Regions from separate parts of the Rhizobium sp. Leaf341 genome, predicted to be linked through region 2. Evidence: predicted binding sites of a transcription regulator. Region 2 holds the regulator's gene; each other region holds the start of a gene.

Region 1 (4,197 bases), on a different contig from region 2:
GAATTCGTCGGCGGGCAAGACCTTGCCGCCGGCCTTCTGCAACCGCGTCAGACGGATCGAGCCGTCCCCGCAGGCGATCGTCAGGTCGTCGAAAACGGCCGTCCCCGTCTCGCCGCGCGCCGTCTCCACCGTGGACGCGAGAACCTTGACGCGTTCGCGCTTGCCGGCGACGTCGAGCTCGAACCACGCGCCCGGAAAGGGCGACAGGCCGCGAATGTGGTCATGAACCTCCTGCGCCGGCTTGGTGAAATCGATGTGTGTTTCGCCCTTGGCGATCTTTGCCGCGTAGAGAACGCCCTCGTCGCGCTGCGGGGTCAGCGGCAGTTCGTCCGCTTCCAGCTTCTCCATCGCGTCGCGCATCAGCGCTGCGCCGCGCACCATGAGTGTGTTGTGCAGGTCGCCTGCCGTCATATCCGGGCCGATGGTGACGAGACTGGTAAGGGCGACGGGGCCGGTATCCAGGCCCTTCTCCATCTTCATCACCATCATGCCGGTTTCACGGTCGCCCGCCATGATCGCGCGCTGGATAGGCGCCGCACCGCGCCAGCGCGGCAGGAGAGACGCGTGGCCATTGTAGCAGCCGAGCCGCGTGCCCGACAGGATGGCTTCCGGTAGAAGCAGGCCATAAGCGACCACCACGGCGACATCGGCATCGAGTGCGCGAAATGCCTGCCGATCTTCCTCGGCCTTGAAGTTGAGTGGCGTGCGGACCTCGATGCCGAGCAGTTCTGCAGCCTGATGCACGGGAGACTTCTGCAGGTCGAGCCCGCGACGGCCACCGGGACGCGGCGGCTGCGTGTAGACGGCGGCAATCTTGTGCCCGGCCTGCGCGAGCGCGGCGAGCGTCGGCACGGAAAAGTCCGGCGTTCCCATGAAGATGATGCGCAGCGACATGATGGCCTCCCTCAAGAGCGCGGTCGGGCCCGCGGCTGACGGCGGCCCGCGTCGATCAGATGGTTTTCGAACCGCGGGTCTTGGCGGCCTTGGTAAACTTGCGCACCACCATCTCGCGTTTCAGCTTGGAGATATGATCGATGAACAACACACCGTTCAAGTGGTCGATCTCATGCTGCAGACAAGTGGCGAGAAGGCCATCGGCCGCAATTTCCTGCGGATGACCGTCGCGATCGAGATATCGCAGCGTAATGCCGGCCGGCCGCTCGACCTCTGCGTAATAGTCGGGAATCGACAGGCAACCTTCCTCGTAGACCGACCGCTCGTCCGACGATGTCAGGATTTCCGGGTTGATGAAGACCTGGGGTGCCTTCTCTTCGCCCTCCTTGGCGATGTCGATCACCAGCATGCGGCGGGGAAGGCCGACCTGGATTGCCGCGAGCCCGATGCCGGGGGCGTCGTACATGGTTTCCAGCATGTCGTCGGCCATGCGTCGAACATCGTCGTCGATCCGCTCAATGGGCGCGGATATCTGGCGGAGCAAGGGATCGGGAAGGATGATAAGAGGCTTGATCGTCATGGCGTGGTGATAGCCGATCTTTTCGGGGTATGGAATTCGCCGCGGCGCGATTTACCGGCATTTTCGCGCAGAAACCACCAACGACGGCGGAGATGTTCATGATTTGATCTGGTCTTTGCCGTGAATTTTGCTAGGGTTCGGCCATGACCTCCATCTCTCCGCTGGATACGCTGCTGGCCGTCTCGTCTGCAACAGGCCTCTCTCCGACCATCATCGCCTGGCTCTTTGTCGGCCTGGCGGCCGTCGTCTGTCTTGCGATCGTCGCCGGTCTTCGCCGGCGCGCTGCCCGGACGTCGGAGACGGCGCAGGCGCAGATGGCGGCGCTCATTCAGGCGCAAACCGAAATGCAGGGGCGAATCGCCGCCATCGCCGACATCTTCGGCACGCGGCAGTACGAACTGAACCAGTCAATCAACCAGCGTATCGACGGCATGACGCAACGGATCGGCGCCTCGATCACCGAGCAGACACGCCAGACGCACGAGAACCTGCGCACGCTTCAGGAACGGCTGGCCGTGATCGACACGGCGCAGACGAACATTCAGTCGCTGGCCAAGGACATGGCCGGACTGCAGCAGATCCTCGCCAACAAGCAGACCCGCGGCGCCTTCGGACAGGGGCGCATGGAAACGATCATTGCCGATGGGTTGCCGCAGGGAGCCTACGCGTTTCAGGCGACGCTATCCAACGCGTCCCGACCCGACTGCATCATCCATATGCCGAACGGCCAGCCCGGCCTGGCAATCGACGCGAAGTTTCCTTTGGAGGCCTGGAACGCCATGCGGGCCGCACAGTCGCCCGACCTCAAGCGGCAGGCGTCGCTGCTTTTCCGCCGTGACCTTGAGGTGCATATCAAGGACATCGCCGGGAAATACCTGATCCCGGGCGAGACGCAGGAGACGGCCTTCCTGTTCGTCCCGTCCGAGTCGATCTTTGCCGACATCCACGAGCATTTCGAGAGCATCGTCCAGAAGGCGCATCGATCGCGCGTCGTCATCGTTTCGCCGTCGCTCCTTCTGCTGTCCATCCAGGTCATCCAGGCGATCCTGCGCGACCACCGCATGCGTGAACAGGCCCATCTGATCCAGGCGGAGGTCGTGCGGCTGATGGAGGATCTGGGGCGTCTCGATGAGCGGGTCCGCAAGCTGCACGGCCATTTCACCACCACACAGAAGGATGTCGACGATATCCTGATCTCCTCCGACAAGCTGAAGCGCCGGGGCGCGAAGATCGAAGCCCTGGAACTCCAGGAGAATCGGAGCGCGGCGTCCGAGCAGGCCGAAGGTGGCGCTTCGCCATCGACGCCAGCCCCCGGCAGCCGCGCCGGGTCGCTGAAGCTCAGAGTGGTTGACGAAGACTGAGGCCGTCGGGCAGTGTCCGGCTTACACACGCCGCCGGATGCGGCGTATTCGGGAGGCACTGCATGATCACCGTCTTCGGCTCCATCAACATGGACCTTATCGCCACCACGGCACGCTTGCCGAAACCGGGTGAAACGGTGACGGGCAACAGCTTTACGACAGCCGCCGGCGGCAAGGGGGCAAACCAGGCACTGGCCGCAACACGCGCCGGCGCCAGCGTTCGCATGGCCGGCGCCGTCGGTTGGGACTCCTTTGCCGAATCCGCGCTCGGCCTGATGAAGGAGGCAGGCACCGATCTGTCGCTGGTAAAGACCGCGAGCGAACCGACGGGCACCGCCCACATTCTGGTCGGCGGCGACGGCGAGAACGTGATTGTCGTCGTCTCCAGCGCGAACGGGACAGTCAACGAGGCGGATGCGCTGGCCGCCATCGAGACGATGACGCCGCAGGACACCCTTGTCCTGCAACTGGAAGTCCCGGCAGCGGCGGTCGAAGGCGCACTTCTTGCCGCCCGCGAGCGCGGCGTGCGCTCGATCATCAACATTGCGCCTCTGACCGAGCATGCCGCGGCGCTCGGACGCATGGCCGACATCGTGGTGGCCAACGAAACCGAATTCGAACGTCTCGCCGGACGGGACCGGCTTTCGCCGGAGGAACGCCAGTCTGCCATCCAGGCGCTGAGCGCCGAAACGGGTCAGACGGTCATCGTGACCCTTGGCGCGGACGGCGTGATCGCCATGCATGAAGGCGAGATGTACACGGCCGCAGGCCTCGTGATCGAGCCGATCGACACGGTGGGCGCAGGCGATACGTTCTGCGGCTATCTGGCCGCCGGACTGGATGCCGGGCTGTCGTTCGAGAAGGCTTTGCGGCGAGCGGCTGTTGCGGGCTCCCTTGCCTGTCTGAAGCCGGGCGCTCAGCCGGCCATCCCGTTGGCAAGCATGGTCGACGCTGCGCTCTGAGGTCCGTGACAGAATTGCGGATTTCCACGGGTGCGGGCCCGCCGCCGGCACCGGAACCAATTCTTGTCGGTCGGAGTTTAGCCGATGATCGACAAGGAGAACCCGAAATGTCTTTGAATTCCTCGAATGAAGATGTCCGCGCGCTGCGCGACGAAGTCGCACGTCTGACGAAGATCGTCTCGTCGCAGAGCGCGCGTGCCTACAGCGACACGCTCGACAAGGCCTCCGAAGCGTATGAGGCCGCCGCTCCCTACGCGAAGAAGGCCGTTTCCCAGGTGAAGGCCGAAGGTCGCGCTGTGGCGGACGTCGCGCGCGAACACCCGACCGGCATTGCGAGCGTCGTGGTGCTTGCCACGGCGATCGGCGTTGCTGTCGGCTATATCCTGGCGTCGTCCAGCGA
Region 2 (4,197 bases):
TGTCGGCGAGCCGTGCGGCAATGTCGCCGCGAACGACCAGGCGATCGACGACCACGTCGATATCGTGCTTGTACTTCTTGTCCAGCGCCGGCACGTCCGCAATTTCGTAGAACTGGCCGTCGACCTTCACACGCTGGAAGCCCTTCTTCATCAGCTCGGCGAGCTCTTTCTTGTACTCCCCCTTCCGGCCCCGGATCATCGGCGCGAGGATGTAGAGGCGGGCACCTTCCTCCATTGCCAGGATCCGGTCGACCATCTGGCTGACCGTCTGGCTTTCGATCGGCAGGCCGGTCGCCGGTGAATAGGGAACGCCGACGCGCGCGAAGAGCAGCCGCATGTAGTCGTAGATTTCCGTCACCGTCCCCACGGTGGAACGCGGATTCTTGGACGTCGTCTTCTGCTCGATCGAGATCGCCGGCGAGAGGCCCTCGATCAGATCCACATCCGGCTTCTGCATCATTTCAAGGAACTGGCGCGCGTAGGCCGAGAGGCTCTCGACATAGCGGCGCTGCCCCTCCGCATAGATGGTATCGAATGCGAGCGACGATTTTCCCGACCCCGAAAGGCCGGTCATCACGATCAGCTTGTTGCGCGGGAGGTCTAGATCAACCCCCTTGAGATTGTGCTCCCGCGCACCGCGGATCGAAATGGTCTTGAATTCGCTCATGGTAGGATGCTCTGTGTGGGGACGAAGCCATTACTTAAGATCGATACTTCATATGTCGAGCCGGCGTCGCGCGAAACCGAAATTCCACGCTGAAGCAATCCGCCGGACGGATGGCGGCCGGAAGGGAACGCGCGGTCCGTCTTGCGAACCCGCACGACCCGTCTGGCGCGTCGCTCGATTGACAGGATCATAGCGAACACCTAGAACAAATAAAGAACAAATTTGCAAACTGTGGATTGCCGCCGGCCGGGGGCGAAAAGCCACGTCGAAAAGCGTAGGCTTCCGGCACACTGCGGATGGTCGAGCCGCGTTCAGGAGACAGGACAAAGAGATGGCTGGTAGCGTAAACAAGGTGATCCTCATCGGAAATGTCGGTGCGGACCCGGAAATCCGGCGGACGCAGGACGGCAAGCCGATTGCCAACCTGCGCATCGCCACCTCCGAAAGCTGGCGGGACAGGAATTCCGGCGAGCGGCGCGAGAAGACCGAATGGCACACGGTTGTCGTCTTCAACGAGGGTCTCTGCAAAGTCGTCGAACAGTATGTGAAGAAGGGCGCGAAGCTTTACCTCGAAGGCGCGTTGCAGACACGCAAGTGGCAGGACAAGGACGGCAACGACCGTTATTCCACCGAAGTGGTGCTCCAGGGCTTCAATTCGACGCTGACCATGCTGGACGGACGTGACGGCGGCGGCGGCGGTGGAGGCGGCGGAAGCCGCGGTGGCGCCGATTACGGCGGCAGCAGCGGCCCGAACTATGGCGACGACTACGACCGTCCGGCGTCGTCTTCCAGCGGCCGGTCCGGCGGGGGTGCCGGCGGATCTAGCGGTGGTTTCTCGCGGGATCTGGACGACGATATTCCGTTCTGATTCCGTTTCCGATTATCACGATCGAACAGTTTTCGCCGTTGCGAATGTCTTCGCGACGGCGTTTCTGTATGATGCTTGGCCTCTGCGCGATCGAGAGATCGTATCGTGCCAGAAGCGCCTCCAAACCAAGAAAAAAGCTGATGGAAATAGCGGGAAGCGAGCCGACGACAGTTGAGTTAGGCGGAATGGGACTTGCAGAACACATGAGGAACATATAACACTGTTCTTGCTTTGTTTCGTGACTCTGGAGTCGATTGATCATGCTGACCCGCAAGCAACAAGAATTGCTGATTTTCATTCATGAGCGCATGAAGGAATCGGGTGTCCCGCCGTCGTTCGACGAGATGAAGGATGCCCTCGAGCTGGCATCCAAGTCCGGCATCCATCGTCTCATCACGGCGCTCGAGGAGCGGGGTTTCATCCGGCGTCTGCCGAACAGGGCGCGCGCGCTGGAGGTGATCAAATTGCCGGACGCCTATCTCGCGTCCACTCCGCCGAAGCGCGGCTTTACGCCCAGCGTCATCCAGGGAAGCCGTCCGGCTCCCGCTTCGGAGACACCGCTGACGCCGCCGTTGGCGGTGGGAAACGACAACAGCGTATCGGTTCCTGTCATGGGCCGCATCGCGGCGGGGGTTCCGATCTCCGCCATTCAGAACAACACGCATGACATTGCCGTACCCGCCTTCATGCTGGGCAGCGGCGAACATTACGCCCTGGAGGTCCGCGGGGACTCCATGGTGGATGCCGGTATTCTCGATGGCGACACCGTGATCATTCGGAACGCCAACAGCGCGAGCCCCGGTGAGATCGTCGTTGCGCTGGTCGATGACGAAGAGGCGACCTTGAAGCGCTTCCGACGCAAAGGAGCGTCCGTGGCCCTGGAAGCAGCAAATCCCGCCTATGAGACCCGCATTTTCGGACCGGACCGTGTCAAGGTTCAAGGAAAGCTTGTCGGCTTGATTCGCCGCTATCAGTAAAATCCACGCACACCTGACCGCACCACGTCGGACAGAAATCGGCGACCGGTATCGCTGACCGAGCAAGATGGCCGCTGGTGCGATGGGTTCGCTCCCGGTCGTCGTGTCGCGAAAGCGCGCGCGTGATGTTGTGCGTGCGGTTTCGTCTCGCGTCCTTGGTCGTATGAACGTTCCACGGGATCAGGCTAGCAGTTGCGTTTCGGTACGTGGTGGCCAAAGCCTGTCGCCGAGCGACAGTGCCGTTCTCCTATCGATTGAGTCGTGTGACGGGACTGTGGAACCGGTTGCAGGCGGCCGCGTTAACCGTCCGAATGCTGCGGAGACCGAGATGCCGGGAACAACGGAAAGTTTTGAAGTCCTGGTCTTCGATGTGAACGAGGGCGAGGTCTCTCAGTCACGCGAACCGATCATGGCCGAAAGTGCCGACGCTGCACGGCAGTTGGCGGGTCGGCTGGCGGAAACGCACGCCGGGACGATTGCCCTCTCCAGGCGCGGACGCGTGGCGATCGGAGAGTGCGAGCCATCCGTCGTTCTGGAACAGCACGGTCGGATCGGTGATTTCGACTGAGAAGGCCGACCTCGCGGCCCCACTTTTTCCGCGCTTTTGCGCAAAGGATCATGTCTATGAGAATGATTTTCGTCGGGATGCTTGCATCCGTCCTCAGTATCCTCGTGATCAAATATGCCAACAACGACCTTGGCAACAGTGTCCCGATGACCACCGTCGGAGCAGCCAGCTCCCTCTAACAGAGACGCCAGGCTGCTCCGGAGTGCCGGAAAGGCCGCGCAAGCATGGCGCGGCGCGACCAGACCTCGGTCACTCGTGGATCGTGTAGGATCCCATCTCGCAGAGGTTCTGTTTGTCTTCCGTCGTTGCGAGGTTCGATCCCTCTTCGAACTCGAACCGCATGTCATAATCGCAAACATCGCGACCATCTGCGATCGTCAGTTCGATGGTCTCGCCCGGATTGAGAACCTGCTCGCCGAATACGTCACCTTCCCATTCGCTGACGCCGACGGGCGACGTGTAGAACCGCGTGAGGACGGATTGCGTGCCGTTTTTGAGCGAGAAGACGAGATCTTCCGCTTGTGCCGTTCCGGACATCAAAATCGTGCCCAAAACAAGCGCGCCTGTCAGCCGTGCCAGTGTCAACATTGTGTTTATCCCCCCAAGGAATCTCTGTGGCGTCCGTTCGTGGACGCTAAATGAAGAATAGCGATGGCTTAAGCGGGTTCAACGGGAATCTGACGCCTGCCACCGATTTAACGGCGTGTAACCTACGCGGAGTGATCCCTAGGGATTTCAAGGCGATGATGCGGGAAAGATGCACTGAACGGCAAAGGGGAGAGAGGCGCACCCTCGTCACGGCGGCCGCAGCTGCCTGAGGCGACGGCTCTGTCGTTACCATTGGAAAATTTGGACGGCCGCCGTAACCTCGTGGCAGCGACGTGACGTCAATCTGTCGCCCGACCCCGCTCTAGAACCAGCGGCAGTCGCGTCCGAGGTCCTTCTGACAGAAGTCGAAACATCCGTCCACTCCCCATCACCGCCATATGCAGTGCTCGCCCTGGACGATGTTGCTCGGGATAAGTATCTCCGTCATCATGAAGCTTCAAATGGCTAGGTTGATCAAGGTGCGGCCTTGGGGCTACGCCACTGCGCAACACGACGTTCACCGGGAGAG
Region 3 (4,197 bases), on a different contig from region 2:
GCCGCGCATTCGGGCCGCAACGTCGATGCGGATTTCCCGCGCACTGCGCTCGGACGCCAATGGCGAGACCAAAGGCCAGGTCGTGCTTTCGAAGAACTGTAGAAGGGTCGCGGGAATGAAGCGGGTGCGACCCGCATAGACATGGCGATCGCCCTGCGGATTCTGCCCGTGCGTAAAGAAGCGCTGTGGCGTGATCAGCGAAAGGCTGTCCTTCGCGCGCGTCATTCCGACGTAAAGAAGACGGCGCTCTTCCTCGATTTCCTGCGTGGTTCCGGTTCCCAGATCGGACGGGATGCAGCCGTCGACCACGTTCAGCATGAAGACCGAGCGCCACTCCTGTCCCTTCGCCGAGTGGATCGTCGATAGGATGAGATAATCCTCGTCCAGCAGCGGCACTCCGGCCTGGTCGCTGGTGGCATCCGGCGGATCGAGCGTCAGCTCGGTCAGGAACCGCTCCCGCGAAGCATAGCCTCCGGCGATCTGTTCGAGTTGCAGAAGGTCGGCCTTGCGGGTCTCGGCATCCTCGTGAAGGCGATCGAGATGCGGCTCGTACCACAGCCGCGCGAGCCCGAGATCGGCCGGCCAACCCTGTCCTGCCTTCCGCAGGCTCTCCAGCATGGCGAGAAAGGGGCTCCAATCGGCTCCCGTGCGCGGCGGCGCAGGAATTTCGGCCATCGCCGCAAGCGGTTCGGGATCCGTCGCGATGACGTCGAGGATCCTGCCCGCCGTCTGCGGCCCCACGCCCGGCAGCAGTTGCAGCAGGCGAAAGCCGGCAACCCGGTCGCGCGGGTTCTGTGCAAACCGGAGGACGGCCAGCATGTCCTTCACATGCGCGCTGTCGAGAAACTTGAGCCCCCCGAATTTCACGAAGGGGATGTTGCGCCGCGTCAGTTCCACCTCCAGAGGTCCGCTGTGATGCGACGAGCGAAAAAGCACCGCCTGCTGCTTCAGCGTCATCCCCGTCTCACGATTGGCAAGGATCTGCTCCACGATGAAACCGGCCTGGTCGGTCTCGTCCTTGACGGTCACCAACCTGGGCCGCTCGGCCGAGTGACGTTCCGTCCACAGGTTCTTGGTGAAGCGCTCGCGTGCAAGGTCGATGACGCCGTTGGCCGCGGCGAGAATGGTCTGCGTCGAACGATAATTGCGGTCGAGCGTGATCACGTCGGCCGCCGGGCTGAAAGAACCGGGAAAATCGAGAATGTTGCGCACGGTCGCTGCCCGGAACGCATAGATGGACTGGGCGTCGTCGCCAACCACGGTCAGACCGCGCCCGCCAGGCTTGAGCGCCATCAGCACAGAGGCCTGCAGGCGGTTCGTATCCTGGTACTCGTCGACCATGACATGGTCGAACCGCTCTCCGATATCCTGCGCCAGATCGGGGTCCGACACCATCTGCGCCCAGTACAGCAGCAGATCGTCGTAATCGAGCACGTTCTGGGCCTGTTTCGCGGCGACGTAAGCGGCAAACAGGCTTTTTAGCTGCGCCTCCCATCCCGCGACCCACGGAAAATGCAGGCGCAGCACCTCCGCGAGCGGCGTCTGCGAATTCACGACCCGAGAATAGATCGAGAGACAGGTGCCCTTTGTCGGGAACCGGCTTTCCATCTTGGAGAAGCCGAGTTCGTGGCGCACGAGGTTCATCAGGTCGGCGCTGTCTTCGCGATCGTGAATGGTGAAGTCGATGTCGAGGCCGATCTGCTCCGCATAGATCCGCAGCAGACGCGCACCGATGCCATGGAAGGTGCCGGACCAGGCAAGCGCGTCCGTGAGCACGCCGGCATTGGCTCCGAGCACCTTTCGGCAGATGCGTTCGACCCGCCTTGCCATCTCAGACGCAGCGCGGCGCGAAAACGTCAGGAGAAGAATACGTCTCGGATCGGCGCCGTGGACGATGAGATGGGCGACGCGATGTGCAAGCGTGTTCGTCTTTCCGGACCCCGCGCCGGCGATGATCAGGAGCGGGCCCGCGACCGTCTCGGACGAGGTTACGCCGGAAACGATCCCGTGCTCGACGGCCTGGCGCTGCCGCTCGTTCAACGCATCCAGATAGGCTGCCGCCACCATGCCGTCTTCCCTGTTCCGTCCGCTCCGAGACCCGGCGCAGAATCGGCACGCCAGGGCATTCGGAACAAATAACGAACATATCAGCCGGGGAAAAGCTTGAACAGTCCTCCGCGGACGCGCGCCTGCCGTCGGCGCAATCGTCGTGTCAGATCACGCCCTTTTTGAAGATGAAGCAGCCATAGGGCCCGGGATCGGACGTCCGCACGATGACGAAGGATCGCTTGGCGGCCTCGTAGAAGGCGAAGCGCTCCAGCGCCTCCATCAGGACGGGTCGGCCCTGAGATTCATCCATCACCTTCTGCATGGCATCGAAGATCGGGACGCGCGCCTCGGGACGCCCGACGACCTGCATGCGGCTCACGGGACGCTCGATGAAGGTATCGAGCGGGAACAGGGTGAGGATCGCGCGCGCCGCCGCCGTCAGTCCGCAACCCGACACGTCTAGAAGGCGGCCATAGGTCGTCTGGGCCGCAATGGTTGCGGCGGGATGATTGATGTCGCACAGGACGAGGTCGTCTCCATGGCCCATCTGCATCATCGCGTGCATGAGATCCGCGTGGATCACCGGATCGATTCCCTTGAGCATGCGCTCTCCTCCCTCGCCTCACTTCACAAAGATACTGCATTTTGTGATGTCGCCAAGCCTCTTTGTTTGAAATGGCGTCGGAATAGACGTTATCTTGGCGTCTGCATGGCTAGCCGGGACGATGAAATGCACATTGCAACAAATCGGAGCACAGCCCACGAATACCAATTTACAAGAATATTATTGTGTGTGAAGTTACCGATGAACGGCGCTGCTGGCGTCGGGCTGTGAGGGAGTGCACAGCGAAAGTGGGTAGGAGGCCCCCCTTTGGCGTCGATGAACATTGAAAATGTCGGCAAGGCCTATGGCAGCCTCGCCGTGATCCATGGCGTGTCGGTGGAGATACCGGACGGCGAGTTTGTGGTCCTGGTCGGGCCTTCCGGCTGCGGAAAGTCCACATTGCTGCGCATGGTGGCTGGCCTCGAGCCGATTTCCTCGGGCGACATCCGCATCGATGGCAAGGTCGTCAACGACCTTCCGCCGAAGGATCGCGATATCGCTATGGTGTTCCAGAGCTACGCGCTCTACCCGCACAAGACCGTGGCCGATAACATGGGCTTTGCCCTGAAGATGCGGGGAGACGACAAGGCGACGATCGAGGCGCGCGTCCGCAAGGCCGCCGAGATCCTCGATCTCGTTCCCTACCTTGCCCGCTACCCACGCCAGCTTTCCGGCGGTCAGCGACAGCGGGTCGCAATGGGACGGGCGATCGTGCGCGATCCCAAGGTCTTCCTGTTCGACGAACCGCTGTCCAACCTCGACGCCAAGCTGCGCGTGCAGATGCGGGCCGAGATCAAGGAACTGCAGCGACGCCTCGCCACGACGATGATCTACGTGACGCACGACCAGGTGGAAGCCATGACGATGGCGGATCGCATCGTGGTGCTGCGGGACGGGCGCGTCGAGCAGATCGGCTCGCCGCTGGAACTCTACGACCGGCCGGCGAACATCTTTGTGGCCGGCTTCATCGGCTCGCCCTCGATGAACCTCATCAAGGGCCGCATCCGTGCCGGCGCGACACCAAACTTCGAGACGGACGAAGGGATCGTCCTGCCGCTGAGCGCGATTCCGGCAGGTTCCGACGGGCAGCCGGCTTACTACGGAATTCGGCCCGAGCACTTTACGCTCGGCGGACCGGTGGAGGCGAGGATTTCGGTGATCGAGTCCACGGGCTCGGAAACGCAGGTTTTTGCCCGTCTCGGGCAGCAGAAGATCATCGGCGTGTTCCGTGACCGGGTGGAAGGAAACACCGATCAGGTCATCGCCATGACCCCGAACCCTGCACTGGTGCACCTTTTCGACGGTGCATCCGGCCTGCGGCTCGGCGGATTGCGATAGACCGGCGCTCCTGGGCGGGTGCGCCGGCGTGCCACGAAACGTGGCGGATTGTTCACATGGGAGGAGACCATCATGAAAGTCAGTGACTTCGAACGCATGATGGCGATCGGCCTGAGCCGACGCGCCATTCTCAAGACGGGGGCAAGCCTCGGCGCCGTCGCCGCCGCCAGCACGATGCTCGATGGGCTCGGCGGCTTCGGCGAAGC

The links. The regulator LexA, encoded in region 2, represses DNA repair genes until DNA is damaged. The targets are predictions, from matches to a motif close to TGTTCNNNNTGTGTTCNG.
Region 1: ASG03_RS05230 (DNA recombination protein RmuC) is a predicted target of LexA. The motif match lies at 1,568-1,585, and genes of this name have one in related genera.
Region 3: ASG03_RS12745 (ATP-dependent helicase) is a predicted target of LexA. The motif match lies at 2,128-2,145, and genes of this name have one in related genera.

Annotation. Positions count from the first base shown of each region.
Region 1 covers NZ_LMPE01000003.1:772,024-776,220, forward strand. Annotated here, with positions in the region: gene fmt (methionyl-tRNA formyltransferase) at 1-894, opposite strand, end outside; gene def (peptide deformylase) at 950-1,474, opposite strand; gene ASG03_RS05230 (DNA recombination protein RmuC) at 1,618-2,835, shown strand; gene ASG03_RS05235 (ribokinase) at 2,898-3,797, shown strand; gene ASG03_RS05240 (hypothetical protein) at 3,905-4,197, shown strand, end outside.
Region 2 covers NZ_LMPE01000015.1:10,400-14,596, reverse strand. Annotated here, with positions in the region: gene uvrA (excinuclease ABC subunit UvrA) at 1-667, opposite strand, end outside; gene ASG03_RS15015 (single-stranded DNA-binding protein) at 999-1,535, shown strand; gene lexA (transcriptional repressor LexA) at 1,796-2,512, shown strand; gene ASG03_RS15005 (hypothetical protein) at 2,841-3,080, shown strand; gene ASG03_RS15000 (hypothetical protein) at 3,330-3,617, opposite strand.
Region 3 covers NZ_LMPE01000011.1:355,454-359,650, forward strand. Annotated here, with positions in the region: gene ASG03_RS12745 (ATP-dependent helicase) at 1-2,067, opposite strand, end outside; gene ASG03_RS12750 (RbsD/FucU family protein) at 2,213-2,653, opposite strand; gene ASG03_RS12755 (ABC transporter ATP-binding protein) at 2,921-3,991, shown strand; gene ASG03_RS12760 (hypothetical protein) at 4,064-4,197, shown strand, end outside.